Regions from separate parts of the Streptomyces sp. NBC_00353 genome, predicted to be linked through region 2. Evidence: predicted binding sites of a transcription regulator. Region 2 holds the regulator's gene; the other holds the start of a gene.
The links. Region 2 encodes HspR, which represses chaperone genes until heat shock. Its sites were predicted from a motif close to TTGAGNNNNNNNNNCTCAA; they were not measured.
Positions count from the first base shown of each region.

Region 1: the regulator HspR is predicted to act here: its motif matches at 2,350-2,368, upstream of lon (endopeptidase La).

Region 1 covers NZ_CP107985.1:3,968,418-3,984,096, reverse strand. The annotation lists gene OHA88_RS17910 (response regulator transcription factor) at 1-321, opposite strand, end outside; gene OHA88_RS17905 (spermidine synthase) at 557-1,249, opposite strand; gene OHA88_RS17900 (hypothetical protein) at 1,755-2,228, opposite strand; gene lon (endopeptidase La) at 2,391-4,811, shown strand; gene OHA88_RS17890 (lysozyme) at 5,003-5,851, opposite strand; gene OHA88_RS17885 (MarR family winged helix-turn-helix transcriptional regulator) at 6,077-6,574, shown strand; gene OHA88_RS17880 (hypothetical protein) at 6,708-7,493, opposite strand; gene OHA88_RS17875 (sensor histidine kinase) at 7,858-10,797, shown strand; gene OHA88_RS17870 (roadblock/LC7 domain-containing protein) at 10,794-11,273, shown strand; gene OHA88_RS17865 (DUF742 domain-containing protein) at 11,273-11,683, shown strand; gene OHA88_RS17860 (GTP-binding protein) at 11,664-12,314, shown strand; gene OHA88_RS17855 (styrene monooxygenase/indole monooxygenase family protein) at 12,358-13,605, shown strand; gene OHA88_RS17850 (C40 family peptidase) at 13,706-14,878, opposite strand; gene OHA88_RS17845 (outer membrane protein assembly factor BamB family protein) at 15,025-15,679, opposite strand, start outside.
Region 2 covers NZ_CP107985.1:5,105,789-5,121,467, reverse strand. The annotation lists gene OHA88_RS23130 (sugar transferase) at 1-387, opposite strand, end outside; gene dnaK (molecular chaperone DnaK) at 705-2,558, shown strand; gene grpE (nucleotide exchange factor GrpE) at 2,555-3,205, shown strand; gene dnaJ (molecular chaperone DnaJ) at 3,299-4,486, shown strand; gene OHA88_RS23110 (heat shock protein transcriptional repressor HspR) at 4,488-4,934, shown strand; gene OHA88_RS23105 (helix-turn-helix transcriptional regulator) at 4,971-5,996, opposite strand; gene OHA88_RS23100 (helix-turn-helix transcriptional regulator) at 6,168-7,151, opposite strand; gene OHA88_RS23095 (hypothetical protein) at 7,477-7,797, shown strand; gene OHA88_RS23090 (pyridoxamine 5'-phosphate oxidase family protein) at 7,917-8,339, opposite strand; gene clpB (ATP-dependent chaperone ClpB) at 8,566-11,163, shown strand; gene OHA88_RS23080 (YbjN domain-containing protein) at 11,420-11,977, shown strand; gene OHA88_RS23075 (pyridoxal phosphate-dependent aminotransferase) at 12,102-13,280, opposite strand; gene OHA88_RS23070 (NUDIX hydrolase) at 13,757-14,299, opposite strand; gene OHA88_RS23065 (CU044_5270 family protein) at 14,578-15,642, opposite strand; gene OHA88_RS23060 (RNA polymerase sigma factor) at 15,639-15,679, opposite strand, start outside.

The DNA.
Region 1 (15,679 bases), 1.1 Mb from region 2:
GCCGACGAGCATGTCGGTCTCGTCGTCCCGGGCGGTCAGCATCAGCACCGGCACCGGCCGTGTGGCCTGAACCCGGCGGCAGACCTCCAGGCCGTCGAAGCCCGGAAGCATGATGTCGAGCACCATCAGGTCGGGCTGCCAGGCCTCGGCCGCGTCGACGGCCGCGGGGCCGTCGAGCGCGGTCTGCACCAGAAAGCCCTCGGCCCGCAGGCGTGCGGAAATGGCGTCGACGATCGTCGCGTCGTCCTCGACCACCAGCACCCGGCGCTGCGCGCCCGGGGTGGCCGCGACACCGTTGTGGGTGGTGTGTGTCTGTTCCATCGCCCCGCCCCTGCCCGTTCTCGCGGGGGTCATTCCCCCGGACGCACGGTCTTCGCTTGTGAATTTCGTGGGTGATCCCGTTTGCCGCTCAGCAGCGTAAAGCCAGCAGACTGTTCCCGGCTACGCAGGGTGTAACGGCACGGGAACGGGTTGGACGCAAGCAGGCGGCGGAGTGTCTGTCTTGTGACGCTTGGCCCCCGGGCGTCCAGGGGCCCGGATACCCGGCGGGGGAACCTCAGCCGTCCCGAAGTGCGAGATGAACCACGTCGGGCACACCTCGGGCAACATGCACCTCTTCCGTCCTTACGCCACTGAATCCGGCATTCTGCAGGGCCTGTTCGAAGGCGGCGGACGGCTGCGCGGACCACACCGCCAGCACCCCACCCGGATTGAGCCGTTCCCAGCAGTCCGCCAGGCCGGAAGCGGAGTAGAGACTTCCGTTGTCCTCGGTGACGGTCCAGTCCGGTCCGTTGTCGATGTCCAGACACAACGCGTCGTAACGGTCCGTAGTCGTACGCAGATAAGTGACGAGATCCGTCGCCAGGATCGCCGTCCGCGGATCGGCGAGCGCCGCAGCGGAGATCCGATCCAGCGGCCCGTCCAGGTGCCAGTCGATGATCGCCTGTTCCCGCTCGACCACCGCGATTCGCCCCCAGCGCGGCTCGGCGGCGGCGTGCGCCAGCGAGAAGCCGACCCCGAGCCCTCCGACGAGCACTGCCGGATCCGTCCGCCCGGCGGGCAGTGCGGCGAGTGCGGCATCGATCAACAGCCGTTCGGAGCGCCCGTCCGCGGTGTCCATCAGAAAGCACCCGTTGGCGATGATCTCGAAGTCGTCCCCCCGCTCCCGCAGGACGACCTCCCCGTACGGTCCCTCGCGGCGGTCGAGTGTGACGGAGCTGTGAGCGGTGCGGCGGTCGGCGGTCGGCATGTCCTCGGTCTCCGGTAGGCGGCGGATGGATTCCACCATCCTCGTCGGACGGCGCGGGCGGGGCCGGAATCGGTGGATCCGGGTGGGGCGCGAGGAGTCGAAAGGTGTGGTCACCGGGGCTCCGGCCGTGCGCCGCGCACCACCAGGAGCGCCGCCCCGGCCAGGAGCGCCGCCCCGACGTACGTGCAGAACGCCGGAACCGGTGCGGTCAGCCGCCACGGGGGCAGTCGGCCGACGACGAAACCGGCCAGGGCGATCGAGACCAGGAAGCAGCCGTCCGAGACGGTCTGCGGGAGGGACGGACCGCGGCCGGCCGCGTACGTGCGCGCACCGGCGGCTCAGCCGGGCGAAGCGTCGGTCGGCATGCCGGCCGTAGAGCGTGGCGAGAGCCGCCGCATCCGCATGTGCGACGGCGCGCAGCAGCGCGTCGTCATCGCCGGTCCCGTTCTCCCCCGAGGGGTGCATCAGCCTCACGTCCCCTCTACCGGTATCGGACGGCGGTGCCTCACCGGTTCATCTGCGGCAGGTGCCCTGCGCGGTGCGGACGGGATTGTGCGGCAGAGGTACGCGGTGCTGCGCCCCCGCTGCTACTGCTGCCGTCGTCATCGGGACGCCGTTCACCGATTCGCTCCGGGCGGTACCGGCCGAAGATCTCCGCGGCCTCCTCCATGTCGCGGGCCGAACGAGGCGTCGAGAGCGGCGTCGACGGCCGGGCGGCGGCCTGGTCGGACTCGGTCGGTTCGGCGTGCAGGGCGGGCAGCAGGTCCAGGTCGGAGACGCCGGGAATGGCCGTGACCCGCGGGATGCTGCGGTAGAGGTAGGCGCTGTGCCATTGCGCGGCGTCGAACGCATCGGTGATCCGGGAGCGGGCCGCCTCGACCACGGGGGCGAACGTTGCCGGTACGCGGCTCAGCGAGCCTTCACGTCTGATCGTCCCGTCCTCGGCCAGGCCCCTGTCGCCCCCGCGTGTGTCACCCATGCGGGCACTCTCCCACCGTGCGCAAGGCAGTCGCGAACGGATTTCGCAGGTGGCGGGCGAGGCACCAGGAAGATCGCTGAGAGCGAACGCAGCCGCGGGAACATTATGTCGCTCAGGAGCATTGAGCCTGCATAGCTCAACTTGAATGCCGAAGGGGAGATCATGGCTAATGAGCCCAACGCGGTCACTCCGCTGACCCTGCCTGTGCTGCCGCTCGACGACGAGGTCGTGCTGCCCGGAATGGTGGTTCCTCTCGACCTGTCCGACACCGATGTGCGCGCCGCCGTGGAGGCCGCGCAGGCAGCCGTCCGGCCGGGTGGCGGCAAGCCCGAGGTGCTGCTCGTGCCGCGGATCGACGGGACGTACACCGGAACGGGTGTGCTCGGTACCGTCGAGCAGGTCGGCCGGCTCTCCGACGGCGACCCCGGTGCGCTCATCCGCGGCCGTGACCGGGTGAGGATCGGCGCCGGGACCACCGGACCCGGGGCCGCGCTCTGGGTGGAGGGGACACGCGTGGACGTGTCCGTCCCCGAGCCGCTTCCCGGTGTCGCCGCCGAGCTGGTCAAGGAGTACAAGGCCCTGGCCACCAGCTGGCTGAAGAAGCGCGGTGCCTGGCAGGTGGTGGACCGGGTCCAGCAGATCGACGACATCTCGGCCCTCGCCGACAATTCCGGTTACTCACCCTTCCTCACGACCACCCAGAAGGTGCAGCTCCTGGAGACCGCCGACGCGGTCGCCCGGCTGAAGCTCGCCATCCAGTGGCTCGGCGAGCACCTCGCCGAACAGGACGTCGCCGAGTCCATCGCGAAGGATGTCCAGGAGGGTGTCGACAAGCAGCAGCGCGAGTTCCTGCTGCGGCGCCAGCTCGAAGCCGTACGCAAGGAGCTGTCCGAGCTCAACGGTGACCCGGAGGACGAGTCCGACGACTACCGGGCACGCGTCGAAGCCGCCGATCTTCCCGAGCACGTCCGTGAGGCCGCGCTCAAGGAGGTCGACAAGCTGGAGCGCTCCTCCGACCAGAGCCCCGAGGGTTCCTGGATCCGCACCTGGCTGGACACCGTCCTCGAACTGCCGTGGAACGAGCGCACCGAGGACGCGTACGACATCCGCGCCGCCAAGGAGATCCTCGATGCCGAGCACGCGGGCCTGGAGGACGTGAAGGAGCGGATCACCGAGTACCTCGCCGTGCGCAAGCGCCGTGCCGACCGCGGTCTCGGGGTCGTCGGCGGGCGCCGCGGTGGTGCGGTGCTGGCCCTCGTCGGGCCTCCCGGCGTCGGCAAGACGTCCCTCGGCGAGAGCGTCGCGCACGCCATGGGGCGCAAGTTCGTCCGTGTCGCGCTCGGCGGTGTGCGGGACGAGGCGGAGATCCGCGGCCATCGGCGTACGTATGTCGGTGCGCTTCCCGGACGCATCGTCCGCGCTGTCAAGGAGGCCGGTTCCATGAACCCGGTCGTCCTGCTCGACGAGATCGACAAGGTCGGCTCCGACTTCCGCGGTGACCCGGCCGCGGCGCTCCTCGAAGTGCTCGACCCGGCGCAGAACCACACCTTCCGTGACCACTACCTGGAGGTCGAGCTCGACCTCAGCGACGTGGTCTTCCTGGCCACCGCCAATGTCCTGGAAGCCATTCCGGAGGCGCTGCTCGACCGCATGGAGCTGGTCAGGCTCGACGGCTACACCGAGGACGAGAAGGTCGTCATCGCCCGGGACCACCTGCTGCCGCGCCAGCTGGAGCGGGCCGGTCTGGAGAAGGACGAGGTGACCCTCGACGAGTCGGCGCTGCGCAAGCTGGCCGGCGAATACACCCGCGAGGCGGGCGTACGCAACCTCGAGCGGGCCGTCGCCCGGCTGCTCCGCAAGGTCGCGGCCCAGCACGAGCTGGGCGACCGGGAGCTCCCGTTCACCGTCACCGACGAGGACCTGCGGGGTCTCGTCGGACGGCCGCACCACGTTCCCGAGTCCGCCCAGGACCCGGCCGAGCGCCGCACCGCGGTGCCGGGCGTGGCGACCGGACTCGCGGTGACCGGCGCCGGCGGAGACGTGCTGTTCGTCGAGGCGTCGCTGGCGGATCCGGAGACGGGTGCTGCGGGACTCACCCTGACCGGCCAGCTCGGCGACGTCATGAAGGAGTCCGCGCAGATCGCGCTCAGCTTCCTGCGGTCGCACGGCGCCGAACTGGAACTGCCGGTCGCCGATCTCAAGGACCGGGGAGCGCACATCCACTTCCCGGCGGGCGCGGTCCCCAAGGACGGCCCCAGTGCCGGTATCACGATGACGACGGCACTGGCCTCGCTGCTCTCCGGGCGGCTGGTCCGTACGGATGTGGCGATGACCGGCGAGGTGTCGCTGACCGGACGGGTGCTGCCGATCGGCGGCCTGAAGCAGAAGCTGCTGGCCGCTCACCGCGCCGGGATCACCACCGTGGTGATCCCGAAGCGGAACGAGGCCGATCTGGACGACGTCCCGGCCGAGGTCCTCGACAAGTTGGAGGTCCACCCGGTGACGGATGTCCGTCAGGTGCTGGAGATCGCTCTCGCCCCGGCTTCGGCCAGGGTGGAGGAGAGGATCCCGGCCGCGGCGTGAGCGCCATGGCGTGACGGGCGTGGCATGACGTGCGCGGCCGGTCGGACGGCCCGCACCCCCGAGAGGGCGGTGCGGGCCGTTCCGCGTATCCCCGGTATCCGCGATTTCCGGGCAGCCGGTCGCGGGCCGTGCCCAGGGGCGGTCCGGGCCCCGGTGACGGGGTGCGTCACCGGGGCCCGGCGGGGCGGGACTCAGCCGTTGGCGAGTGCCTGTACGCGGTCGAGGGCGCCGTTGAAGTGGTTGTGGTCGCCGACGTACGGGCCGGACGACGTGTACTGCCAGATGGTGTAGTAGCTCCAGCCGGCCGGGAGTTCACCGACGGTGGTGTTGTAGCGGGCCACCCAGAGCGGGTTGGTGGTGGCGAAGCCCGCGTTGTTGCCGGTGCAGGCCTGCCACCAGCTGGTCGCGGTGTAGATGACCGCGTCGCGGCCGGTGCGTGACTTGTACGTGTTCACGAAGTCGCGGATCCAGGAGACCATGGCGGCCGCGGTCTTGCCGTAGCACTGGTCGCCGTACGGGTTCCACTCGATGTCGAGGACGCCGGGCAGGGTCTTGCCGTCCGGCGACCAGCCGCCCCCGTGGTCCACGAAGTAGTTCGCCTGGGTCGCGCCGCTCGTGGTGTCCGGGGTGGCGAAGTGGTACGCGCCCCGGATCATGCCGACGTTGTACGAGCCGTTGTACTGCTGGGCGAAGTAGGGGTTCGTGTAGTAGGTGCCTTCGGTGGCCTTGGTGTAGGCCCACCGGACACCGCTGTTCCAGAGGGTCGCCCAGTCGACGTTGCCCTGGTGGCTGCTGACGTCCACGCCTTCGGTCTGCACGGCGCGCGTGTCACGCGGCAGGCCGCCCTGGCCGTCATGGGCGACGACACCCATGCCCATCGTGGCCGACCCGCGTGCGGGTGTGGTGGTGGCGGTGGGGGAGTCGGCCGCGGTGGCCGCGCCGGGCAGGGTGAGCAGAAGCGAGAGTGCTGCGAGAAGAGTTCCCATCGCCGCCAAGCGCGAGCGGCGGGTCGTTCCGGATCCGGATCTGTGCACGGGCATTGCGTGCCTCCGAGGTCTCGGTGGGGGGATCTGCCGACCCAGGGGAGCGGCTCGGCGCACCCCTGTGACATGTAATGGTGTGGACATGTCAGGAGTGACGCTACGCACGTAGACCCGCGCGGCGGAAGGGGGCCTGGGCGGTGCCGTTGGTCTACGCCTGCGAAATACTGGCGGAGCTGCGGCGATGACCAGCAGTGAAAGAAACTTTCAGCGGCAGGAAAGCTCATGAGGGGTGTTGACGTGCACGGGAGCGAAAGCGGCAGTGAACCCGGCGCGACCGGGGCGACTGGTGTGGACCACGTATTCCTGGCGCTGGAGCGGGAGTTGGCCGTGTTCCTGCGCCGGGCGCGGTCGAGCTCCGGCGAAATGGCGCGCGAGGTCCACCCCGAACTGGAGTCCGCGGCGTACGGACTCCTCGTGCAGCTGGAGTCGGCGGGGCAGCAGCGGGCCACCGATCTCGCGGCGTACTTCGGGGTCGGCAAGGCGACCATGAGCCGTCAACTGCGCGCCCTGGAGGACCTCGGACTGGTGGCGCGCGAGCCCGATCCGGCCGACGGGCGGGCCTTCCTCGTCCATCTCACCGACGAGGGACTCGCGCGTTACCGCAGCGTCCGCGACGCCCGCCGTGAGCGGTACGTACGCAAGCTCGCCGACTGGGACCGGGCCGAGGTGGCGGAACTGGCCCGGTTGCTGCACCACTTGAACACCCGCGCGGAGGAATGAAGGGAGCCGGGCTCGACCCGGCCGGCGCCTGGACCGGCCCGGCATTCCCGGGCGCTCCCGGACCTCCGCCCTGTGGAAACCGTCCACTCGGGAGTACCCTCCGCGCTCCCGGCCGACCGTGTACCCGGGTGACCTACAGCACCGCGTAGGCCGCCGTGGCGTCGTCGTGCGTCTTGCTGCGCCGCAGATGCGTGCGTTCCGTGTCCGCGTCCTCCAGCGCCCTGACCCGGTCGATCAGCCCCTGTGTGCCCTCCTTGTGGAGCACCCCGAGGCAGGCTGCCCAGTCCCCTTCGCGGAACATCTCGGTCCAGCGGCTCGCCCCGTCCGTCAGCGCGGCCAGCGCCCGCACCTCGGCGCGCGGCGTCCGCCCGGTCACCGCGCGGGCCGCCACCGAGGGGTCGGCGGCAGCGGTGAAGAAGCCGCCCTCCTTGTTGCGCACCTGTGCGTCGGCGATCGCCTCGGTGGCCAGGGAGCCCGGTGGCAGCCGGTCGAGCCGGTCGTCGAGCAGTGCGCGTACCGAGCCGTCCGTCGACTCGAACAGCAGTACCGAGTCGGAGAGCACCAGGTGTTCGATCTCGTGTTCGTCCCAGCGCGCCATCACGACGGTCGCCTGCGGCGTACGTACGTGAGAAAGGTCACAGGAGGAACGGTGCGTGTCGGCGGTGCGCCGGATGGACTCGGCGAGGACCTCCATGAGGGGCAGATCCCGCCGCGAACCCGACAGTTCGACCAGGGAGGCGCCCAGTCGAGCGGTGAACCACGGGACGGAGTGCACACAACCGTCGTTCCCCTGCGGCGGAGTGACGCCGTCGAGCAGGACCAGCGTCCCGCCCTGGCCGGAGGCGGGAAGCGCGGTGGCTGCCCAGTCCTCGTTGGGGCGCCCGGGGCTACCGGGGACGGTGGCGAGTTCGATACGCATACGGCAAGTCTGCACGACGCCTTCACCGACCCTGCACGAGTGCGTCGTTGGACCGTACGGGCAGGTCAGCCCTGCCTCTTGAGCGGAAGGAATGGCTCCGAGCGGCGTGCGGGCGGGCATCCTGCCAAAGCCTGCGCGGAAGTTCCAGCCCGGGGCCCGGGTGTGCGCGACGACGCGTGTGGGGAGACTTGTTCGTCAACTCTGGAGTGATGTTCACTCGTTCAGGTGGCGGAGCGGTTGATGCGCGCCCCCCTCTCAAAAGCACTGGAATGGTCAGAAGCCGTACCAGGGGTCGGGGCGCCGTTCCATGTGACCGAACGTCACCTCTGCTTCAAGGGTGGACGAGTCAAGATTGCGAGCACCGGTGCAGAAGAAGCGGCCTCGGAGCAAGGGCAGCAAGCGAAGCGGTTCCGGGGCGACACCTCTGCCGCCGGCCGAAGGTGAGCCCACCCGGCGCACCGTACGCGTACGCAGCCGGCTGGTCGCCGGCGTCGCGGTCGTCGGCATCACCGTCATCGCCGCGGGTGCGCCCGCGGCGCTCGGCGCCTCCTCCGAACTGAACGAGTCCCAGCGGTTGGTCACGCTCGCCGAGCTGAATCAGCAGGCGGTGGCGCTCGCGCACGCCCTCGCGGACGAGCGTGACGAGGTCACCGCCTACATCGCGAGCGGCCGGGCCGAGAAGTCCGGCCCGAAGAGCGACGGACCCAGCAGCCGCAGCGCCCGCGTCGACCAGCAGATCGACGAGATCCGCGACACGGCCCCGGCCGCGCTGCGCCGCGACCTCTCCACGATCCCCTCGCTGCGCCGCACCGCGCTCACCGGCAAGGGCTCGGCGCTCGCGGCCCACCAGGCGTACTCCGAGGTCATCGCCAAGCTGCAGGACCTCGCCGACGAACTGGCCGAGAAGACGCCGCCGCGCGCCGCCGAGGCCACCCGTGCGCCCCTTGCCCTCGGCCAGGCGGCAGAGCAGGCCTCCGCCACCCGCGGGCTGCTGATCGCCGCGCTGTCGGTGCCCCGCGAAGTGGCCACCACCCCGCAGATCGACCCGTTCACCGGGCTGCCCGTGCAGCCCCAGGACGAGGGCCCGAGCGAGGACGACCGCAACCGTGACGAGCTGAGCGCAGCCGCCCAGCAGGCCAGGGTCCGCGAGCTCGCCGCGCTCGCCGACTTCGACCAGGCCGCGGGCTCCACCGCCCGCGAGAAGCTCTCCTCCACCGTCACCGGGCCCGAGGTCAACAGCGCGGAGAAGTACCTCGCCGCGCTCACCGACCGCCCCGAGCTGTCGGACTCCGACCAGCAGGTGAACCGGAAGAAGGTCGAGGCGTCACTCTCCGCCCGCATCGACCGGATGCGCAGCGTCGAGTCCGCACTCGGCACCGCCCGGATCCAGCGACTGGAGCAGCTGCGCGACGACGACGTCACCGCGCTCGAACTGCACATCGCGCTGCTCGGCGGCTGTCTGCTGATCGCCGTCGGCGTCTCCACCGCCGTGGCCCGCACGCTCACCCAGCCGCTCGCCGTCCTGCGGATCGGCGCCGCCCGCCTCGCCGCGGAGCCCGGCACCGCCGAGCCGGTCCGCTACACCGGCCGCAACGACGAGTTCGCCCAGGTCGTACGGAACCTCAACACGCTGCACGGCAAGCTGCAGGGGCTGCTCCACGAGTTCAACGGCCGGTTCGCGAACCTGGAGAAGGAGCGCGGCGAGCTCGTCGCCGGGCACGAGGCCTTGTCCCTCCAGCGCGCCGAACTCCAGGTCCGCACGGCCGACCTGGCCGCCCAGCTGGAGCAGCTGAAGAACACGGTCCACCACACCTTCGTCAACCTCTCGTTGCGCACCCTCGGCCTCGTCGAGCGCCAGCTCGGCGTCATCGAGAGCCTGGAGGAGCGCGAGCAGGACCCGGAGCGGCTCGCCACGCTCTTCAAGCTCGACCACATGGCCACGGTCATGCGCCGCCACAGCGAGAACATGCTGGTCCTCGCGGGCGCCGAGCACGGCCACGGTCACTCCGGCCCGATCCCGCTGGTCGACGTCCTGCGGGCGGCCGTTAGTGAGATCGAGCGGTACGAGCGGGTCACCATCCAGTCGCTGCCACCGCATGCCCAGATCGCCGGCTTCGCCGCCGACGACCTCAGCCACCTGGTCGCCGAGCTCCTGGAGAACGCGACCTCCTTCTCGCCGCCCGACTCCCATGTCCAGCTGTCCGGCTGGCTGCTGGAGTCCGGCGAGGTGATGCTCTCCGTTCAGGACGAGGGCATCGGGATGTCGTCCGTACGCATGGGCGAGCTCAACGCCCGGCTGGCCGACGCGTCCTCGTTCGAGGCGGGCCGGCAGGGCGCGGACGGAGCGGGCCTCGGACTCCAGGTGACGTCGCTGCTGGCGGCGCGCCACGGAGTGCGGGTCCAGCTGCGCGAGCAGAAGGGCAGCGGTGTGACGGCGGTCGTCGTGCTGCCGCAGGCGCTGCTGCCGAAGGCGCCGCCGACCGCCACCCCGCCGCCGGTGCGGGTGCCGGGGGACGCGCCCGCGCTGAACCTGCCGGGATCGGTCGCCGAGGCCAACTCCAACTCCCTGCCGGGCCGGACGCTCGCACTGCCCGATGACCCGCTGATCGCCGCGGCCGAGCAGTCGATCCGCGACGCGGGAGCGGAGCCCGGCACAGAGCCGGTGCCCGCACCGGCTCCGGTCGCAACCGAGCCGGTCGCAGCCGAGTCGCCCGCACCTGAGCCGCTCGCCGCCGAGACAGAGGCCGAGACCACGATGCAGGTCCGGCTCCCCGAGGTCCCGGAGTTCCGGGCGGCCCCGCCGGCTCCCGCGGCCCCGATGGCGTCCGACCCGTACGCCATCGGCCCCGACCGCCACGAGCGCACCGCGGACGAGAGCCAGGAGCCCTTCACCGCTCCCGTCCCGGCCGTCACCACCGTCGCAGAGGCCTTTCCCGGCCCCCGGCAGCCGGAACCACAGCAGCAGCCGCAGGGCGAACGCATCACCGACAAGGGGCTGCCCAAGCGCACCCCCAAGGTCGTGAAGCCCGCCGCCGCCCCTGCCACCGAGCGCAAGGGCAGCCTGGACAAGGAAGCGCTGCGCCGTCGCCTCGGCGGCTTCCATCAGGGCGCGAAGGACGGCCGCCGCGATGTCGAGGCGGAGATCGCCGAGGGCGTCGGCAGTGCCGCCGGCGCCGGCCCTGCCCTCGACGTCGACGTCGACCGGAGCGAACGCACCGCACAGACCGACCACGCCGAGCTGGCAGACCGTTCCGGCGGTCGAATCGATGACACGGGGGACACAGTCGAGGAGGCACGCAGTTGACTGCGCCCAGCACATTCGGGCTGAGTACCGAGGCCCGGAACCTTCACTGGTTGCTGAGCAATCTCGTCGAGGAGGTGCCAGGGGTCCACTCGGTCACGGTCGTCTCGTCCGACGGACTGATGCTGCTCTCCTCCGACCCCGGCCACCACGCCGCCAGAGCGACGGGCCGGCAGGACGGCCCCAGGGGCTCCAGCGCCGACCTCGCGACCATCGTCTCCGGCATCGGCTCCCTCACCATCGGCGCCGCGAAGCTGATGGACGGCGGTGGCGTCAAGCAGACCATGGTCGCCATGGACGAGGGCAGCGTCTTCATCATGTCGATCAGCGACGGATCCCTGCTCGGCGTGCACGCCACACCCGACTGCGACATGAGCGTCATCGCGTACCACATGGCGCTCTTCGTCGGCCGTGCCGGACACGTACTCACCCCCGAACTCCGCAGTGAACTGCGCAAATCGATGGAGAGCGCCCAGTGATGCCCGCTGCTGAACCCGCCCGCAGGCTCCCCGTCCGCGGTTCCGACCGCCGGCCTGCCCGGGTCCGCCCGTACTCGCTCACCGGCGGCCGCACCCGCTTCGGTCACGTCCTCCTCGTCGAGACGTTCGTGGCCGCGCTGGAAGCGCCCGAGGAGCGCCGCGAGCTCACCAACGGCAGCCTCACCACGCGTGTGATGCCGGAGCTCCAGGCCATTGTCGAAATCTGCCGCCGCATGCGTACGGTCGCGGAGATCTCGGCCCTGTTGAAGATGCCGCTCGGCGTGGTCCGAGTGCTGCTCAGCGACTTGGCCGACCAGGGAAAGATCCGTGTGTACGGGACCGGTCACGGCACCGGCCAGCCCGACCGCGCACTGCTCGAAAGGGTGCTGAATGGACTCCGCCGTCTCTGACTCGCTGCTGTCCGCCCCGCGTCAGCCGGGACCGGAGAGCCAGACCGAAGAGTCACTGCAGGCATGGCAGCTGGACCACACCAGGGCCCCCATAGCCACGAAGATAGTGGTCGCGGGCGGGTTCGGCGTCGGCAAGACGACCTTCGTGGGATCGGTCTCCGAGATCACCCCCCTGCAGACCGAAGCGTTGATGACCCAGGCCAGCGAGGAGACCGACGACCTCACCGCGACGCCCGACAAGGTCACCACGACCGTCGCGATGGACTTCGGCCGTCTCACCCTCGACGACGACCTCGTGCTGTACGTGTTCGGCACGCCCGGACAGCAGCGCTTCTGGTTCATGTGGGACGACCTGGTGCGCGGCGCGATCGGGGCGGTCGTGCTCGCCGACACCCGGCGGCTCTCCGACTGCTTTCCCGCGCTCGACTACTTCGAGAGCTGCGGACTGCCGTACATCGTGGCCGTCAACCACTTCGAGGGAACACCCGGATTCGAGGCGGAGGACGTCAGGGAGGCCCTGACCATACCCCTGCACGTACCCGTTGTGATCATGGATGCGCGTAACAGGATCACGGTCGTCGAGTCGCTGCTGGCCCTTGTGGGCCACGCTCTTGACGCCACACCCGCTTAGACACAACACGCGCACGTACACGTAGAAGTAACGGAGAACCGCGATGCGGAAGATACTCATAGTCGGTGCCGGCCAGTCCGGTCTCCAGCTCGCCCTCGGACTGCAGTCCAGTGGGTACGAAGTCACCCTGATGTCCAACCGCACGGCCGACGAGATCCGGTCCGGCCGGGTCATGTCGACGCAGTGCATGTTCGACACGGCGCTGCAGCACGAGCGCGACCTCCAGCTCAACTTCTGGGAGTCCCAGGCCCCGCGCATCGAGGGCCTCGGCGTCTCGGTCGCCGCCCCCGACTCCTCGCGCGCCATCGACTGGGTCGGCAAGCTGGACGGCTTCGCCCAGTCCGTCGACCAGCGCGTGAAGATGGCCGGCTGGATGGAGACGTTCGCCCAGCGTGGCGGACAGCTCGTCATCCACGGTGCGGCCGTCTCGGACCTCGACTACTTCTCCCGCACCTACGACCTGGTGATGGTCTCCGCGGGCAAGGGCGAGCTGGTCTCCATGTTCGGGCGGGACGCGTCCCGTTCGCCGTTCGACGCCCCGCAGCGCGCACTGGCCGTCGCGTACGTCCACGGCATGGGCCCGCGCCCCGAGCACCCCGAGTTCGACGCGGTCCGCTGCAACCTGGTCCCGGGCGTCGGCGAGCTCTTCGTGATGCCGACCCTGACCACGTCCGGCCGCGCCGACATCCTGTTCTGGGAAGGCATCCCGGGCGGCCCGCTGGACGTGTTCCAGGGCATCAAGGACCCCTCCGAGCACCTCGCGAAGACGCTGGAGCTCATGGAGCAGTTCACGCCGTGGGAGTACGCCCGTGCCACCAAGGTCGAACTGACGGACGCCAACGGCACCCTGGCGGGCCGTTATGCCCCGACCGTCCGCAAGCCGATCGGCCGGCTGCCCGGCGGCGGTCTGGTGCTCGGCGTGGCGGACGTGGTCGTCGCCAACGACCCGATCACCGGCCAGGGCTCCAACTCGGCCTCCAAGTGCGCCGATGCGTACCTCCGGTCGATCATCGAGCACGGCGACCGTCCGTTCGACGCGGACTGGATGCAGTCCACCTTCGACCGCTACTGGGACACCGCGCAGCACGTCGTGAAGTGGACGAACGCCATGCTCGGCGTACCGCCGGAGCACGTGCTGAACCTGATCGGCGCAGCCGGCCAGCTCCAGCCGGTCGCCGACCGCTTCGCCAACGGGTTCGACAACCCGGCGGACTTCGACAACTTCTTCTTCGACCCGGAGAAGACGAACGCGTACCTGGCCCAGGTCTCCGGGGCCGCATCCGCCGCCTGACCTGCGAAGTACTGGTCAGCGTTGGTGAACATCGGTGCCTGTGGGCCGCCTTCGGACGGCCCACAGGCGGCCCGGCCAGGGTGACTCGCGGGAGCTTGCGCTACGCGCCGGTGGGGGCGGACGACGAGCTGTACCCCGTGTCCGAGTCGTCCGACGCATCCCGGGGCAGCTCCGGCCGCTCGTACGTGCGCAGCGATGCGTTCTCAGGGTCCGGCCGCACGGCGCCGAGCAGCGGGTTCGACGCCACCGGTGAGACCTTCACCCGGGTCCCCGGCCGGGGCGCCTGCACCACCAGGCCGTTGCCGATGTACAGCGCCACGTGCGTGGCCTTCGGGAAGTAGATCACCAGGTCACCCGGGCGCAGCGCTTTCAGCGGCACCTTCCGCAGCCGCTGCCACTGTTCCTGGGAGGTTCGCGGGATGGGCCGGCCCGCGGTGGCCCAGGCCCGTGAGGTGAGCCCGGAGCAGTCGAACGACCCCGGCCCTTCCGCACCCCACACATACGGCTTGCCGACCTGCCCGATCGCGTACTTCACCGCCTCGCCGCCCTCCTCGGACGGCTGCCGGGACGAGGACAGGGCGCCCGAGGCGACCAGCGCGCCCTGGGCCTTCTCCGTGGCCTGCTGCTCCAGCCGGGACATCTGGGCGATCCTTTCGGCGGAGAGGGTGGCCAGCAGCTTCTCGACGTTTCGCAGCCGCGCCCGCACCGTGTCCCGCTGCTTCTTCTGCCGCGCCGCCAGTACCCGCTGTCTGTCGCGTACCTTGCGGGATGCGGTGGCCAGGCCGTCGGCGTGTTTCGCGGTGCCGGTGAGCCGCTTCACGGTCGCGGCCCGGTCCGCGGACACCCGTTGGATCACATGCCCCTGGTCCAGGGCGTGCTCGGGATCACGGGCCAGCAGCAGCTGTGCGTACGAGGAGAAGTCGGACCGCCCCTGGTACTGCTCACGGGCCAGCCGCCCCGCTTCGTCGTGGCTGCGGGCCAGTGCGAGCCTGGCCGCGGAGAGGGCGGAATCGAGCCGTTTCGCCTCGGTGGTCCGTTTCTTCAGCTCGGCCACGGTCCCGTTGTACGTCTCCGTGGCCTCCTCCGCCTGCCGGTACAGCGTGCGCAGCTCGGTCAGCAGCTCGGCGATGCTCTTGGTGGAGTCGGGGCCCTTGCCGGTGGCCACGCCCGAGGGCCCGGGGTCCGGTTCCACGGGGGCGGCAACGGCGGGGGAGGCCAGGACGAGGGCGGCGAGCGCCGCAGAGCAGACGGTGCGCAGGACCGTGCCTGACACGGGATCACCTCCGATGACGGGGCGATCGTGGGACTACCCCATGAGTGAGCGCAACACATCCATACGGTCACCGGGTGCCGGGCGATGCAAGAACCCCGTGCCGTGGCGGCCGCGGGGTTCCCCCGGAAGGCGGGTGTCCTGCGGGTTCACGCCACCGGGAACGCGTAGAAGATCCACTCGCGTTGGACCACGGCGGTCTTCCCGAACGCCAGCACCCGGTACGGAGCGGTGACCGTGGCCCCCTTCGGATCCTGCACCCCGATGTCCTGGAACTTCCACAGCCGCCGTCCGTCCTCCGCCGAGAACGCGGTGACCTGCGCCCCTCCGGCCGCCAGCAGGGTCTTGCCGGAGAGGCTGACGGTGATGGCGGGCGCGGCGCCGCCGGGCGTCGCCTCAGTGGACCGCCGCCAGTGCAGCTTTCCGGTGGCCCGGTCGACCGCGCCGACTTCCTGGTTGCGGTTGGTGATGTGCAGGAGCGTTCCGGCCGGCACCGGGGTCCCGAACACGGAGCCCGCGGTGCCGTTCAGGGTCCACTCCGGCTTGCCCCCGGGCATCTCGAACGTCTGGAGATCGTCGCCCACCGCCGCGTAGAGCAGCCCCTTGTCGTCGCCGACGGCCGCCCCGTCCGGCCCGACCTTGCCGAACGACCTGGTCCACAGCAGCTTCCCGCTCTCGCGGTCGAAGCCGCGGAAGACCGCCTTGCCCCTGGCGGCCTTGACGTCTCCCGGAGTGAGCGTCGCACTCTTCTGACGTACGACGACGTCGTCCGGCCGGACGGTGATCAACCGGTAGGCGGGGGCG
Region 2 (15,679 bases):
GGCCAGGCCGGTCAGGCCGGGTCTCAGCTCCTGCCGCCAGTGTCGCGCGCCGGCCCCGTCCCCGGTGCCGCCGGTCGCTCCGTCGGCGGTTCCGGCCCGCTCGTCGTCCGGAGTGAGCGGTTCCGGTCCGACGAGGGAGAGCTCTCCGCGTACGACATGAGGCAGCCGGGAGAGCAGGTCGAGGCGCAGTCGGCGGGTGCGCAGGGTGCGCAGTACGAAGGGCCGGCCGGCCAGGCCGATCCGCACGGAGCGGGTCAGTACGCCGCCGGGAGGCCGCCGTGCGGCGAGCGCGACGGCTCCTGCGGCGAGCAGGGGGGCGGCCAGGACGAGCAGGACCGAGCCGAGGGTCAGATCCAGCGCGCGCTTCGCCGTCATCTGCGTCTGCATCGTGCACACCTGCCGGGTTGGACGGGTCGGATGCCGGTTTTGTGCATCTCGCGGCATTTTGTGACAGAACGATCCCATGCGGCGATGATGGAGCGGGGCGTGTGGGCCGTCGGGTCGGCAGGTGTCACCCTCGATCGCCGGTAGTGGGAGCCGGACATGTGCCCGGATATGTACCCCTCGGATCTCGGAGAAACTGCAGGTGGCGCGTGGTGTGTGCACGATAGTTGAGTCGACTCGACTCAGGTCTGTTGACTCTGAGGCGGGTGTCATGCATCCTTGAGTCAGATCCACTCAAGTAGTCAGTTGGAGGAATTGAAATGGCACGTGCGGTCGGCATCGACCTGGGCACGACTAACTCCGTCGTCAGCGTTCTCGAAGGCGGCGAGCCCACCGTCATCACCAACGCCGAAGGCGCCAGGACCACGCCGTCCGTCGTCGCCTTCGCGAAGAACGGCGAGGTGCTGGTCGGCGAGGTCGCCAAGCGTCAGGCGGTGACCAACGTCGACAGGACCATCCGCTCGGTCAAGCGCCACATGGGCACCGACTGGAAGATCGACCTCGACGGCAAGAGCTTCAACCCGCAGCAGATGAGCGCCTTCATCCTGCAGAAGCTGAAGCGCGACGCGGAGGCGTACCTGGGCGAGAAGGTCACCGACGCGGTGATCACCGTCCCGGCGTACTTCAACGACTCCGAGCGTCAGGCGACGAAGGAGGCCGGCGAGATCGCGGGCCTGAACGTCCTGCGTATCGTCAACGAGCCGACCGCCGCCGCGCTGGCGTACGGGCTCGACAAGGACGACCAGACGATCCTCGTCTTCGACCTCGGTGGCGGCACCTTCGACGTGTCGCTTCTGGAGATCGGCGACGGTGTCGTCGAGGTGAAGGCCACCAATGGTGACAACCACCTCGGTGGTGACGACTGGGACCAGCGCGTCGTCGACTACCTGGTGAAGCAGTTCGCCAACGGTCACGGTGTGGACCTGTCCAAGGACAAGATGGCTCTCCAGCGTCTCCGTGAGGCCGCGGAGAAGGCGAAGATCGAGCTGTCCTCCTCGACGGAGACCTCGATCAACCTGCCCTACATCACGGCGTCCGCCGAGGGCCCGCTGCACCTGGACGAGAAGCTCACGCGCGCCCAGTTCCAGCAGCTCACCGCGGACCTCCTGGAGCGCTGCAAGAACCCGTTCCACAACGTCATCAAGGACGCGGGCATCCAGCTCTCCGAGATCGACCACGTCGTTCTCGTCGGTGGCTCGACCCGTATGCCGGCCGTCGCCGAGCTCGTCAAGGAGCTGACCGGTGGCCAGGAGGCCAACAAGGGTGTGAACCCCGACGAGGTCGTCGCCATCGGTGCCTCGCTCCAGGCCGGTGTCCTCAAGGGTGAGGTCAAGGACGTTCTGCTCCTCGACGTCACGCCGCTGTCCCTCGGTATCGAGACCAAGGGCGGCATCATGACGAAGCTCATCGAGCGCAACACCACGATCCCGACCAAGCGGTCCGAGATCTTCACGACGGCCGAAGACAACCAGCCGTCGGTGCAGATCCAGGTCTACCAGGGCGAGCGCGAGATCGCGGCGTACAACAAGAAGCTCGGCATGTTCGAGCTGACCGGTCTGCCGCCGGCCCCGCGTGGTGTCCCGCAGATCGAGGTCGCGTTCGACATCGACGCCAACGGCATCATGCACGTCGCTGCCAAGGACCTCGGCACCGGCAAGGAGCAGAAGATGACCGTCACCGGTGGCTCCTCGCTGCCGAAGGACGAGGTCAACCGGATGCGTGAGGAGGCCGAGCAGTACGCGGAGGAGGACCACCGCCGTCGCGAGGCCGCCGAGTCCCGCAACCAGGGCGAGCAGCTCGTCTACCAGACGGAGAAGTTCCTCAAGGACAACGAGGACAAGGTCCCCGGTGACGTGAAGACGGAGGTGGAGGCCGCGCTCACCGAGCTGAAGGAGAAGCTCAAGGGCGAGGACACCGCCGAGATCCGTACCGCCACCGAGAAGGTCGCGGCCGTCTCGCAGAAGCTGGGCCAGGCGATGTACGCCAACGCACAGGCCGAGGGTGGCCCGCAGGGTGACCCGCAGCCCGGCCAGGCGCACGCCGACGGCGCGGACGACGTCGTCGACGCCGAGATCGTGGACGACGAGCGGGACGCCAAGGGCGGTGCGGTGTGACCGAGGAGACTCCGGGCTTCGAGGAGAAGCCTGACGTCCCCTCCGGCGCCACCCCTGACGGAGCTGAGCCGAAGGACGCCGCCCCCTCTTCGGAGGAGGGGGCGTCCCCGGCCGGGGACGCAGTACAGACAGTCGGCCTCACCGCCCAGCTGGACCAGGTCCGCACCGCGCTCGCAGAGCGCACGGGCGACCTCCAGCGGCTCCAGGCCGAGTACCAGAACTACCGCCGCCGCGTCGAGCGGGACCGGGTCACGGTCAAGGAGATCGCTGTCGCGGGTCTCCTGTCCGAGCTCCTGCCCGTGCTCGACGACGTCGGTCGCGCCAGGGAACACGGCGAGCTCGTGGGCGGGTTCAAGTCGGTGGCCGAATCGCTCGAGACGGTCGTCGCCAAGCTGGGCCTGCAGCAGTTCGGCAAGGAGGGCGAGCCCTTCGACCCGACGATCCACGAGGCGCTGATGCACTCGTACGCGCCGGACGTCACCGAGACGACCTGCGTGGCGATCCTCCAGCCGGGGTATCGCATCGGCGAGCGCACCATCCGCCCCGCGCGGGTGGCGGTGGCCGAACCCCAGCCGGGGGCGGCCCCTGCGGCGGCGAAGGAAGAGAAGACAGACGACGAGGAGAGCGGTGGCACCGAGGAGGTCTGACATTTCGTCCGACCACCGCGGGGCCCACCGTCTGCCCCGGCGACCGGCCCTCGGGCCGGTCGCCCGGCCGATCGTCCGGAAGGAGGGACGTCGATGAGCACGAAGGACTTCGTCGAGAAGGACTACTACAAGGTCCTCGGCGTCCCCAAGGACGCCACCGACGCCGAGATCAAGAAGGCGTACCGCAAGCTCGCCCGCGAGTTCCACCCGGACGCCAACAAGGGCGACGACAAGGCGGAGGAGCGCTTCAAGGAGATCTCCGAGGCCAATGACATCCTCGGCGACTCCAAGAAGCGCAAGGAGTACGACGAGGCGCGCGCCCTCTTCGGCAACGGCGGCTTCCGGGCCGGTCCCGGTGGTGCGGGAGGCAACTTCAACTTCGACCTGGGCGACCTCTTCGGAGGCACCCAGGGCGGCGGAGCCGGCGGCCCCGGTGGTTTCGGCGGCGGCGGCGGTCTCGGCGATGTCTTCGGCGGCCTGTTCAACCGGGGCGGCGGTGCGGGGACACGCGTGCAGCCGCGCCGCGGCCAGGACATCGAGTCCGAGGTGACGCTCAGCTTCACCGAGGCGGTCGACGGGGCAACGGTCCCGCTGCGGATGTCCAGCCAGGCGCCCTGCAAGGCGTGTTCGGGCACCGGCGACAAGAACGGCACCCCGAGGGTCTGCCCGACCTGTGTCGGCACCGGCCAGGTGTCGCGTGGCAGCGGCGGCGGGTTCTCGCTCACCGATCCCTGCGTGGACTGCAAGGGCCGGGGCCTCATCGCCCAGGACCCGTGCGATGTCTGCAAGGGCAGCGGGCGGGCGCGTTCGTCGCGCACCATGCAGGTCAGGATCCCGGCGGGCGTCTCCGACGGCCAGCGGATCCGGCTGCGCGGCAAGGGCGCTCCGGGCGAGCGCGGCGGCCCGGCCGGCGATCTGTACGTCGTCGTCCATGTCGACGCCCACCCGGTCTTCGGCCGCAGGGACGACAACCTCACGGTCACCGTGCCCGTCACCTTCGTGGAGGCGGCGCTCGGCGGCGAGGTGAAGGTCCCCACGCTCGGAGGACCCCCGGTCACCCTGAAACTGCCGGCCGGTACCCCCAACGGGCGTACGATGCGCGCCCGGGGCAAGGGTGCGGTGCGCAAGGACGGCACCCGGGGCGACCTGCTGGTCACCGTCGAGGTGGCCGTGCCGAAGGAACTGGGTCCCGAGGCGCAGGACGCGCTGGAGGCCTACCGGAAGGCGACCGCGGGGGAGGACCCGCGGGCGGAGCTGTTCCAGGCCGCGAAGGGAGCATGATGTGGACGGCCGACGACGTAATCCGTACCAACTGACCGATGACTCACCGGTGTACGTGATCTCGATCGCGGCCCAGCTCTCGGGCCTGCATCCGCAGACACTGCGCCAGTACGACCGCCTCGGCCTGGTCTCCCCGGACCGCACGGCCGGCCGCGGCCGGCGCTACTCGGCCCGTGACATCGAGCTGCTGCGCACCGTGCAGCAACTGTCGCAGGACGAGGGCATCAACCTGGCGGGCATCAAGCGCATCATCGAACTGGAGAATCAGGTGGCCGCGCTCCAGCAGCGCGTCGCCGAACTCTCCGCGGCAGTGGACGGCGCGGCGGCGGCGATGCAGCAGCGCGAGGCGCAGGTGCATGCGTCGTACCGGCGCGATCTGGTGCCGTATCAGGATGTGCAGCAGACCAGTGCGTTGGTGGTCTGGCGGCCGAAGAGGCCGAAGGAATAGGCGCGGTTACGGCGCACGCACGGCGGCCGAGGCCCGTCACCCGGAAACGGGTGGCGGGCCTTCCGCGTCGGCGGCGCCGGCAGCGGTGCCGTCCGGCTCGACGATGCCCGACCGGATGATGAGCGCGCCGAGATGGGTCCGGCTGGAGGCGTTGAGTGCCTGCATGAGTTTGGCGACGTGGGACCGGCAGGTGCGCACGCTGATGCCCAGCTTGCGGGCGACGGCGTCGTCGACATGGCCCTCGACCAGGAGGCGCGCGATGCTGCGTTGTACGGCGGTGACGGGGGTGCCGGGGGACACCTGGTGCGGGTGCTCCTCGATGGGGATGGCCTGGGCCCACAGCGCCTCGTACACCTGGACCAGATAGCGAACCAGGGCGGGGTGGCGGATCTCCAGGGCGACGTCGCGCTCCGGGGTGGCGGGGACGAAGGCGACCCGTCGGTCGAAGATGAGCAGCCGTTCGGCGGTCTGCTCGATGGTCCGCACTTGGAGGTGGCCGGGAGGTATCTGCTCCAGGTAGCCCTTGAGGTGCGGGCTGTAGCGTGCCGAGTGCTGATACAGGTGCCGGAGGCTGACCCTCCGATCGACGACGGAGAGGGCGTAGGGCAGCGCCTCCTCCAGCCGCTCAAGCGGCCGGGTGCTGCCGGGCTGCATCGTCAGAACCTCCTCCGACGCGTTCGCCGTCGCATCGTAGACAGCCGCTCTGATCTTCGGCTTTCCCTCGATGACGGTGATGGCGAGGTTGGGGTCCTCACTGACCACCGACGCCAGGGGGGCCAGCGAGTCCGCGAGGGCCGCGGTGCGCCGTATCCGTTCGTGGATCTCGCGGGTGACGGGCTGCAGCAGATGTGCCAGGGCGGCGGACGGTGGCACGGGGCGCATCCACGCGTCGTCCCGGGGGTCGGGGTGGACGAGCGCCATGTCGATGAGGCACGGGGCGGGTGCGAGGTCGGCGCGGGCGATCCGGCCGCTGCGGAGCGCCTCGGTGTAGAGCTGGAGTGCGGGGTCGCACAGTTCCAGATCGCCGTGCGAATGTCGTGGTATCTCCTCGTCTCTGCTCATTCGGGATCCCCTACTTTTGTGCACTGCAGCAAGATGACGGTGGTGGAAGCGTGGCCACCGGGGGAGTGTTGTCCCCGCCGGGTGGTGAACTCCTCCTGTGCAGCGGAAGCGTGGCCGCACTTCCCCGTGTCGCGGTCGCGGCCGCCCGCGTCCGGTAGGAGTGCGTCGTGGTCAGTGGTTCTGGTTCAGAATTCCCGACTGGGCTATGAGGTATCCGAGTTGGGCCCGGCTGCCGCTGCCGAGGGCGGCGTTCAGTTTGGCGATGTGCGCGCGGCAGGTGCGTACGTTCATTCCCAGGCGGCGAGCGATGGAGTCGTCGACGTGTCCCTCGACGAGGAGTTGGGCGATGGAGCGCTGGACGCCGCTGATGCCCTTGGGGACGGGGTCGTACTGGATCTCTTCGAGCAGTGGGTCGGCGCGCTGCCAGAGCTGTTCGAAGACCTTCGTCAGGTACGAGACCAGTCCTGGGTGGCGGAGCTCCAGGGCGACTTGGCGATCATCCTGTGCGGGGATGAAGGCGACTGTCCCGTCGAAGATGATCAGGCGCTCGATGAGCTCCTCGAGCGTACGGATCTCCACCTTGCCCTCGGCCAGCCGCTCCGCGTAGACGAAGGTGCCGCGGTTGTGCCGGACCGTGTGCTGGTAGAGGGTGCGGATGCTGACGCCGCGGTCTATCACTGCCTGGCCGCGTTCCAGGCCCTTGCTGAGGATGTGCTCGCTCCGGCCGCCTCCGGGCTGGATGGTGAGTACCTCGGTGCGGCACTCTGCGGTGGCGAGGTCGATGGCTGCGTTGATCCGATTGACGCCCTCGAGCACCGTGATGGCGTGCGTGGTCGGCGGGTCCTGGGCGCTGATGTCCATGAACGGTTCGAAGGAGTCGGTCAGTTCGACAGCGGCGTGTCGGCGTTCCTGGATTTCGCGTTCTATGGGGTGAAGGCGCTTGGCCAGCGCGGCGGACGGCGGAACCGGGCGGAGCCAGTCGGCGTCGTCGGGGTCGGGGTGCAGGAGCGCGAAGTCCATCAAGCACGGTGCCGGTTCCACCTCGGGACGGGATATGCGTCCGGAGCGCAATGCACTGGCGTAAAGCCGCTTTCCCGCCTCGCATAGGTCGGTGATCCCATGAGGATGTGCCGGTTTTGTGTTGCTTGTGGTCATTTCTCCACCCCCCATGTTCCTGAACGTGCAGGAACATGATGCATCGACCCGGTGGTGTTCGCGTGCCCAGGTGAGACATCTTCTTAGTGCGGGGGAGATGAACCCATCAAGTGAGGACGAAGCCGACTATGTACAAGCGAATGCTTCGCTCGGTGCTTGCCACTGCTTTCGTCGCGGCATTGGCCTGTGGCGTACTGAGTGGCGGTGATTTCGGAGGGGGCGCCGCTGCAGCGTCCGCGCCGAGCGCTGCCGCCCGGGGTGCTGAGTCGTTGAACGTGCCCGGCGATATCACCTGGGACAGCATTCCGGTGAATCTGGCGGGCGCATGACCATCCCGCCGGACGACCGGGTTTTCCGGCGGGAGATGGCCTCTGCCTACCGCTCAGGGTGGCACTTCATCGATCTGCTCACGGCACTCCCCCGCCATGGCGATTCGTTGATGGTCACCCTGCTCGGGGAGCCGATCGTCGTTGTCCTGGAGGACGACGAAGAGGTGCGCGCCTACCGATGCCTTCGTCGCCCCCGCGGGGCGCCGCAGCCCGTTCGTTGTGCCATCCGGTACGGAATGATCTTCGTCAACCTCGATCAGCGTGACCACCAGCTGATCGAACCCGAAACCATCACCGCCACCCCCCGCAGTGCCTGAGCGATCCCCCGTCGTTCCATGTCGCTCAGACACTTCCCCCACACAGCGGCGTCATCGTGACCTGAACACGGTGGCGCCGCTGTGCTGTCCGGGAACGGGCGGCGGGGAGCTGCCGGGGGTCAGGCCGTGCGGACCGGTGCGCCCCTGCCGAGGGCCCGGCCGAGGGTGATCTCGATGACGACCCGGTCCGGGTTGGGCGCCGGGGTGCGCTCGTAGCGTTCCGCGTAGCGGCGTACGGCGTCGTCGACCACGTCCTGCTCCGTGCGGATCGTCGCGCGGCCCTCCAGCGTCGCCCAGCGGCCCCGGTCGACCTGGCAGACCGCCACCCGTGCCCCGTCCGGGCCGGCGGCCAGGACGTGGGCGACCTTTCTGCTGCTCTTGTTGGTGATGATGCGCGCGAGCCCGGCCTCGGGGTCGTACGTCACGCCGACCGGCACCACGTGAGGGGTGCCGTCGGGGCGGAGGGTGGTCAGGGTGCACACGTGGTACTCGCGCCAGAAGGCGAGGTACTCGGGGCTGGGGTTGCGTACGTCTACGGCCATGGACCAAGGGTAGGCAGCCGTCGCCCGGCCCTGCGGTGGCGCAGGGGTTGTCCGGCCGGTTGACTCGGACACGAGCGGGTTTCTGTCGGTAGTTGCTGCCGGAGTCCGGCGGTTCTCGCCAGGGGCTCGCCTTGAGTGGAATAGACTCAACTTTGTGGACGTTGACTGAGTCAGTTGTCGCGAAAGAAGTGGACGGACCAGCCACCGCAAGGAGGAGAGAGCGCACGTGGACGCCGAGCTGACCAACAAGAGCCGGGACGCCATCAATGCGGCCACCAGCAGGGCCGTGAAGGACGGGCACGCCGATCTGACCCCGGGGCATCTGCTGCTCGCTCTGCTGGAGGGCGAGGACAACGAGAACATCACCGACCTGCTCGCCGCCGTAGACGCCGACCAGGTCGCCGTACGGAGCCAGACGGACCGGCTGCTCGCGTCGCTGCCCAGCGTCACCGGGGCGACCGTCGCCCCGCCGCAGCCCAACCGTGAGCTGCTCGCCGTCATCTCCGACGCCGCGCAGCGAGCGAAGGAGCTCGGTGACGACTACCTCTCCACCGAGCATCTGCTGATCGGTATCGCGGCCGAGGGCGGCCGCGCCGGTGAGATCCTCACCCAGCAGGGTGCCAGTGCGAAGAAGCTGCTGGACGCATTCGAGAAGAGCAGGGGAGGGCGCCGGGTGACCACACCCGACCCGGAGGGCCAGTACAAGGCCCTGGAGAAGTTCGGCACCGACTTCACGGCGGCCGCGCGCGAGGGCAAGCTCGACCCCGTCATCGGGCGTGACCACGAGATCCGGCGCGTCGTGCAGGTCCTGTCGCGGCGTACCAAGAACAACCCCGTGCTCATCGGCGAGCCCGGCGTCGGCAAGACGGCCGTCGTCGAAGGGCTCGCCCAGCGCATCGTCAAGGGCGATGTGCCCGAGAGCCTGAGGAACAAGCGGCTCGTCTCACTGGACCTCGGGGCCATGGTCGCCGGAGCCAAGTACCGCGGCGAGTTCGAGGAGCGGCTGAAGTCCGTCCTCTCCGAGATCAAGGAGAGCGACGGGCAGATCATCACGTTCATCGACGAGCTGCACACCGTCGTGGGCGCCGGGGCGGGCGGGGACTCCGCCATGGACGCCGGCAACATGCTCAAGCCGATGCTGGCCCGTGGTGAGCTGCGGATGGTCGGCGCGACGACGCTCGACGAGTACCGCGAGCGCATCGAGAAGGACGCCGCGCTGGAGCGCCGCTTCCAGCAGGTCCTGGTCGCCGAACCGTCCGTCGAGGACACCATCGCGATCCTGCGCGGGCTCAAGGGCCGGTACGAGGCGCACCACAAGGTGCAGATCGCGGACTCCGCGCTGGTGGCCGCCGCGACCCTGTCCGACCGCTACATCACCTCCCGGTTCCTCCCCGACAAGGCCATCGACCTCGTCGACGAGGCGGCGTCCCGGCTGCGCATGGAGATCGACTCCTCGCCCGTCGAGATCGACGAACTGCAGCGCGCCGTCGACCGTCTGCGGATGGAGGAGCTGGCGCTGAAGAACGAGACCGATGCCGCTTCCGTCCAGCGTCTGGAGAAGCTCCGCCGCGACCTCGCCGACAAGGAGGAGGAGCTGCGCGGCCTCACCGCCCGCTGGGAGAAGGAGAAGCAGAGCCTCAACCGCGTCGGTGAGCTGAAGGAGCGCCTCGACGACCTGCGCGGACAGGCCGAGCGTGCCCAGCGCGACGGCGACTTCGACACCGCCTCCAAGCTGCTGTACGGGGAGATCCCGGGCCTGGAGCGGGAGCTCGCGGAGGCCGACGAGGCGGAGCAGGAGGCCGCCAAGGACACCATGGTCAAGGAGGAGGTCGGCCCGGACGACATCGCCGATGTCGTCGGCGCCTGGACCGGCATCCCGGCCGGCCGGCTCCTGGAGGGCGAGACACAGAAGCTGCTGCGCATGGAGGAGGAGCTGGGCAGGCGGCTGATCGGCCAGACCGAGGCCGTGCAGGCGGTGTCGGACGCGGTACGCCGCACCAGGGCCGGCATCGCCGACCCGGACCGGCCCACCGGATCGTTCCTCTTCCTCGGCCCGACCGGTGTCGGCAAGACCGAGCTGGCGAAGGCGCTCGCCGACTTCCTGTTCGACGACGAGCGGGCCATGGTCCGCATCGACATGAGCGAGTACGGCGAGAAGCACAGCGTCGCCCGGCTGGTCGGTGCCCCGCCCGGCTATGTGGGGTACGAGGAGGGCGGCCAGCTCACGGAGGCGGTCCGCCGCCGTCCGTACAGCGTCATCCTGCTGGACGAGGTGGAGAAGGCCCACCCCGAGGTCTTCGACATCCTGCTCCAGGTGCTCGACGACGGCCGGCTCACCGACGGCCAGGGCCGGACGGTGGACTTCCGCAACACCATCCTGGTCCTGACGTCGAACCTGGGCAGTCAGTTCCTGGTCGATCCGTTGATGAAGCCGGAGGAGAAGAAGGAGCGGGTCCTGGAGGTCGTACGCGCCTCGTTCAAGCCGGAGTTCCTCAACCGGCTCGACGACCTGGTGGTCTTCTCCGCCCTCTCCGGCGACGAGCTCGCGCACATCGCCGCGCTCCAGATCGACCGGCTCGCCAAGCGGCTGGCCGACCGGCGGCTCACCCTCGACGTCACCCCGGCCGCGCTGGCCTGGCTGGCGAAGGAGGGCAACGACCCGGCTTACGGGGCGCGGCCGCTGCGTCGCCTCATCCAGACCGCGATCGGTGACCGGCTCGCGAAGGAGATCCTCGCGGGCGAGGTCACGGACGGGGACACCGTACGGGTGGACGTGTTCGGGGAGGGCGAGGAGGCCGGCCTGATCGTGGGCGCCGTGGGGTGACGGACCCGGCGGGCGTCGGACGCCGGACCGACTGAAGTGTGCGAGGGCGGTGTCCCCGCCCTCGCACACGGCTGTCCGGGCCCACATGGGTCCGTCTGCGTGTCCCTTCCATGACATTCCCCCTCCGGACAGGCTCCCCCGGAGCTCCGAGCGGGCCGGATCGTGTCAGCCTGTAGCTGATCGGCCCAGCTGGGGGTTGCCATCCCCCGCCTGCCATGGGAGAGGATGGCGGCAACCGTACGAAGGGATATTCACGGTGAGCATCGACCCGTCCTCGATTCCGAATTTCGGGGGCCAGCCCGAACCGCAGGCGGCAGGACCGGAGGGCCCCGTCGTCCCTGACCAGGACCTCGTCAAGCAGCTCCTCGAGCAGATGGAGCTGAAGTACGTCGTCGACGACGAGGGCGACCTCGCGGCGCCGTGGGAAGAGTTCCGCACGTACTTCATGTTCCGTGGCGAGGACGAGCAGCAGGTCTTCTCGGTCCGTACGTTCTACGACCGCCCCCACGCCATGGACCAGCGCCCGGTCCTCCTCGACGCGATCGACGACTGGAACCGCCGCACGCTGTGGCCCAAGGTCTACACGCACGTCCACGAGGCCGAGGAGGGCGCCGAGGCCACCGAGACCTCGGTCCGTCTGATCGGTGAGGCGCAGATGCTCATCGGTACGGGCGTCAGCCTGGAGCACTTCGTCTCGTCGACGGTCAGCTGGGTGCGGGCCTCGATCGAGTTCGACAAGTGGCTGCTGGAGCGTCTCGGCCTGGAGCCGGCCGAGAAGAAGACCGACGGCGACGACGCGGTGCCCAGCGCCTGATCCGGAGCGCCTGCGAACGACAGCCCGGCCGGGGCGACGGTCACCACGACCGCCGCCTCAGGCCGGGCTTCTGTCGCTCCACACACCGGAAAGGCGAGCTCCGGCACGGTGGATCTCCCTGGAGTCATAGGCCCTTGAGCCGTGAAACGGCCTCGCGAAGGACGTCCTCGCGCTTGCAGAAGGCGAATCGGACCTTGCTGCGGCCGCCCTCCTGATCGTCGTAGAACACCGCATTGGGGATGGCGACGACCCCGCACCGCTCGGGCAGCGCGCGGCAGAAGGCGAAGCCGTCGGTCCCGCCGCCGAGCGGGCGGATATCGGTGGTGACGAAGTACGTCCCGGCCGGCCGGTACACCTCGAAACCGGCCTCCGCGAGCCCGCCGCTCAACAGATCCCGTTTGGCCCGCAGATCCGCGCGCAGCCCCTCGAAGTAGCTGTCGGGGAGGTTCAGCGCCTCGGCGACGGCGTACTGGAACGGGCCCGCGGAGACGTACGTCAGGAACTGCTTGGCCGAGCGGACCGCAGTCACCAGCCCGGGGCTCGCGGTCACCCAGCCCACCTTCCACCCGGTGAACGAGAACGTCTTGCCCGCCGAACCGATGGTCACGGTCCGCTCGCGCATTCCGGGGAACCCGGCGATGGGCAGGTGTTCACCCTCGAAGACCAGGTGCTCGTACACCTCGTCGGTGACGACGAGCAGGTCCCGTTCGCAGGCGAGTTCGGCGATCGCCGCCAGCTCCTCGCGTGCCAGGACGGTGCCGGTGGGGTTGTGCGGGGTGTTGAGGAGGATCAGCCGGGTGCGGGGGGTGACGGCGGCGCGCAGCTCGTCGAGGTCGAGCCGGTACGTACCGCTCCCCGCGTCCGGGTGCAGGGTGACCGGGACGCGGGCGCCGCCCGCCATGGCGATGCAGGCGGCGTACGAGTCGTAGTACGGCTCCAGGGCGATGACCTCGTCGCCGGGCTCCACGAGGGCGAGCAGGGTGGCGGCGATGGCCTCGGTGGCACCCGCCGTGACGAGCACTTCGGAGTCGGGGTCGTACGTGAGCGCGTACCGCCGCTGCTGATGGGCGGCGATCGCGGTGCGCAGCTCGGGAACCCCGGGGCCCGGCGGGTACTGGTTGCCGTGTCCGGCGCGCAGCGCGCGGACCGCGGCCTCCCGGATCTCTTCGGGGCCGTCGGTGTCGGGGAAGCCCTGGCCGAGGTTGATGGAGCCGGTCCGTACGGCCAGCGCCGACATCTCCGCGAAGATCGTCGTGCCGAATTCGGCGAGGCGGCGGTTGAGCAGCGGTCGTCCCTGTGTCATGACCGCCATCCTGTGCCGAAGCTCTGGAGTTGCTCAACTTACCTTCGAAGATTGGCACCTGCGGCGGTACCCACCGGACCGTCGCTGAGCAGGGCGAGAGTGGTCGGTAGCTGTCGTTGTCTGTCGTCGGCGGCCGCCCTCGGACGGCCCACAGACGGCCCGGCCCGCCGGTGGAGTGGGCGCTGCGTGCGCTGCGGCGAGCCCGCGAGAGCAACCGGGGTCGTCACCGTGCCCGGGTCCGGCCGCCGCTGGCTCGACCGGTGCATGTCCTGCCTCATCGCCACCACGCCACGCGGCGGCCCCCGAGCACCGCTCGCGGACGAGTGGAGTGGGCCGTGTAGCAGCGCAGAACGCTGCCGTAGAGGTCGAGGCCGCGAGGCGTGCGGTCGTAGACGTTGCGGGTGCGGTAGGCGCCCGCCGCCTGCCTACTCTGGCGCTGCGCCGGCGGGCCTGACTCGTACTGAGTCCGAAGCGGGCTAGCGGAGTGCTTGGGTGACGCGTCGTTTGAGCTGCTCGTCGTGGAGGCTGTCGGTCTCGCGCCAGGCGGCGTCACTGATCTCTTCGGTCTGTAGTTCGCCGATGTCGGCGGTGGTGTGGAAGAGGAAGCGGAAGTCGATGTGCTGGTGGGCGGGTTCGTCCTTGGCGGGGTTGGCGTCGATGGGGTGGATGTCGATGTGGAGCGGGGTGTCGCTGCGCGGGGTGACGAGGTGTGGCGGGATTCCGGTTTCCTCGGTGAGTTCGCGGCGGGCGGCCTGCAGGAGCGTCTGGTCGTAGGGCTCCAGGTGACCGCCGGGTAGGAGCCATTTTTGGGTTGCGTTGTGGAGAATGTGCAGTACGCGGTTGTCGGGGCCGATAAGGATCGCGCCGGCGGTGACGTGGCCGGGCAGCGTTTTCCGGCTGGTGAGGTCGTCCCCGTCGTCGAGCAAGCCAAGGACGGTACCGAGCTCGTGTTTGTCCTCGGGATGCTGGTCGAGGTAGGCGGTGAGGGTGGTGCGGATGTGGTCTGCCGTGATGGTCATGGTGATCACCTGTTGAAGTAGGAGAGCCAGGTCGCCGCGATGGCTTCGCGGTCGGGTGCGGGGACCTCATACATGCCGGGGGCGAGGTCGCCGCCCTGTGGCGCCTGGAGGTCGCCCTGCGGGAAAAGGCGCAGTGTGATGATGCTCTACGAGTCTGCCGCACGGGCCGATGAGGTGCTGTGCCTGAACGTGGAAGACCTGTACCCGCAGGACAAGCGCGGCAGGATCACCGCCAAGGGCGGGGCGACCGAGTGGATCCCAGCGGGGCGATCGCGTTCTCACGCATCGGCACCTTGCGCGCCGGGGCGCTGCTTCTGGGCGTCGACGACGGCCCGCTCCAGCACGGCGGTGGATTCGGTGACCGTGCCGGGCTTGACGTCGTAGGCCTGCTTGACCTGGACAGCGCGGCTGCCGAGGTAGGTGTACGTCTTGGGGTCGAAGATCCATTCGGTGCGGTCGCCGGTCTGCTGGTCGAGGCGGGCCACGGCGATGCCCTCGCGTCCCGCGGCGTCCTTGGCATGGTCCACCACCACGACCCCGGGGATCTTGGCCGCGGCCCGGTACAGCGCTGCGTTCAGCTTGGCCGGTGCGAGCTGCTCCTTGACCAGGTCGCCGACCGTGGTGAATGCCTGCTGGTCCGGGGAGTTCCCCTGGCCCTTGGTCTCCTTGTAGATCTTCTTCAGCAGGGCGTCCGGGTCGGTGGGCAGCGTCTTGAGGTAGTCGTAGGAGGGGGCACCCAAGTAGTTTTCGACGTCGCTGTCGAGGGTGATGCCGCCCTTGGGCTGGTAGCCGGGCTCGTCCAGCCAGCCCTGCTTGCCGTCGGGGGAATTCCATGTTTCACGGATATGCAGGGGCTGGACCCAGGTCTTGGACTTGTCCGTGTCGGTGTGCGAAACGGAGAGGTAGGAGACCTTGCTCTTGATGTAGATGTACTGGCCCGGACCGGGTTCGGGCGTCTTGCTGGCCGAGGCGGCGGCGGCGATGTGCTCGACGGTGGAGGCGAGCTGGGCGGTGCTGCCGGGCTCGATGCGGACGACTGGCGCTTCAACCGGAGGCGGGGTGGCCGTGGTGGTGCCGCTGCCCCCGGAACCCGTCAGCATGGTGAAGGCGAATGCGCCGGCCAGGGCGGCGGCGGTGACCGGGACACCGATCAGCAGGGCACGGCGTGCCGGGCGGCGGGACGGCACAGGGGCGGGTGCGGTGGGCTGGATCTCGTTCATCAGGTGCTCCTCGAGAAGCAGGTGACGGTCGAGCGACAGGTGCGGGTCTCCCGGCGCCGGCAGCAACCGGGCCAGCTCCGCGTGGTCCAGCGACTCCTCACGCCGTGACTTCTTGCGGATCATTCGGACCTCTCCTTGTACGACTCGTGTGACCGGGCCG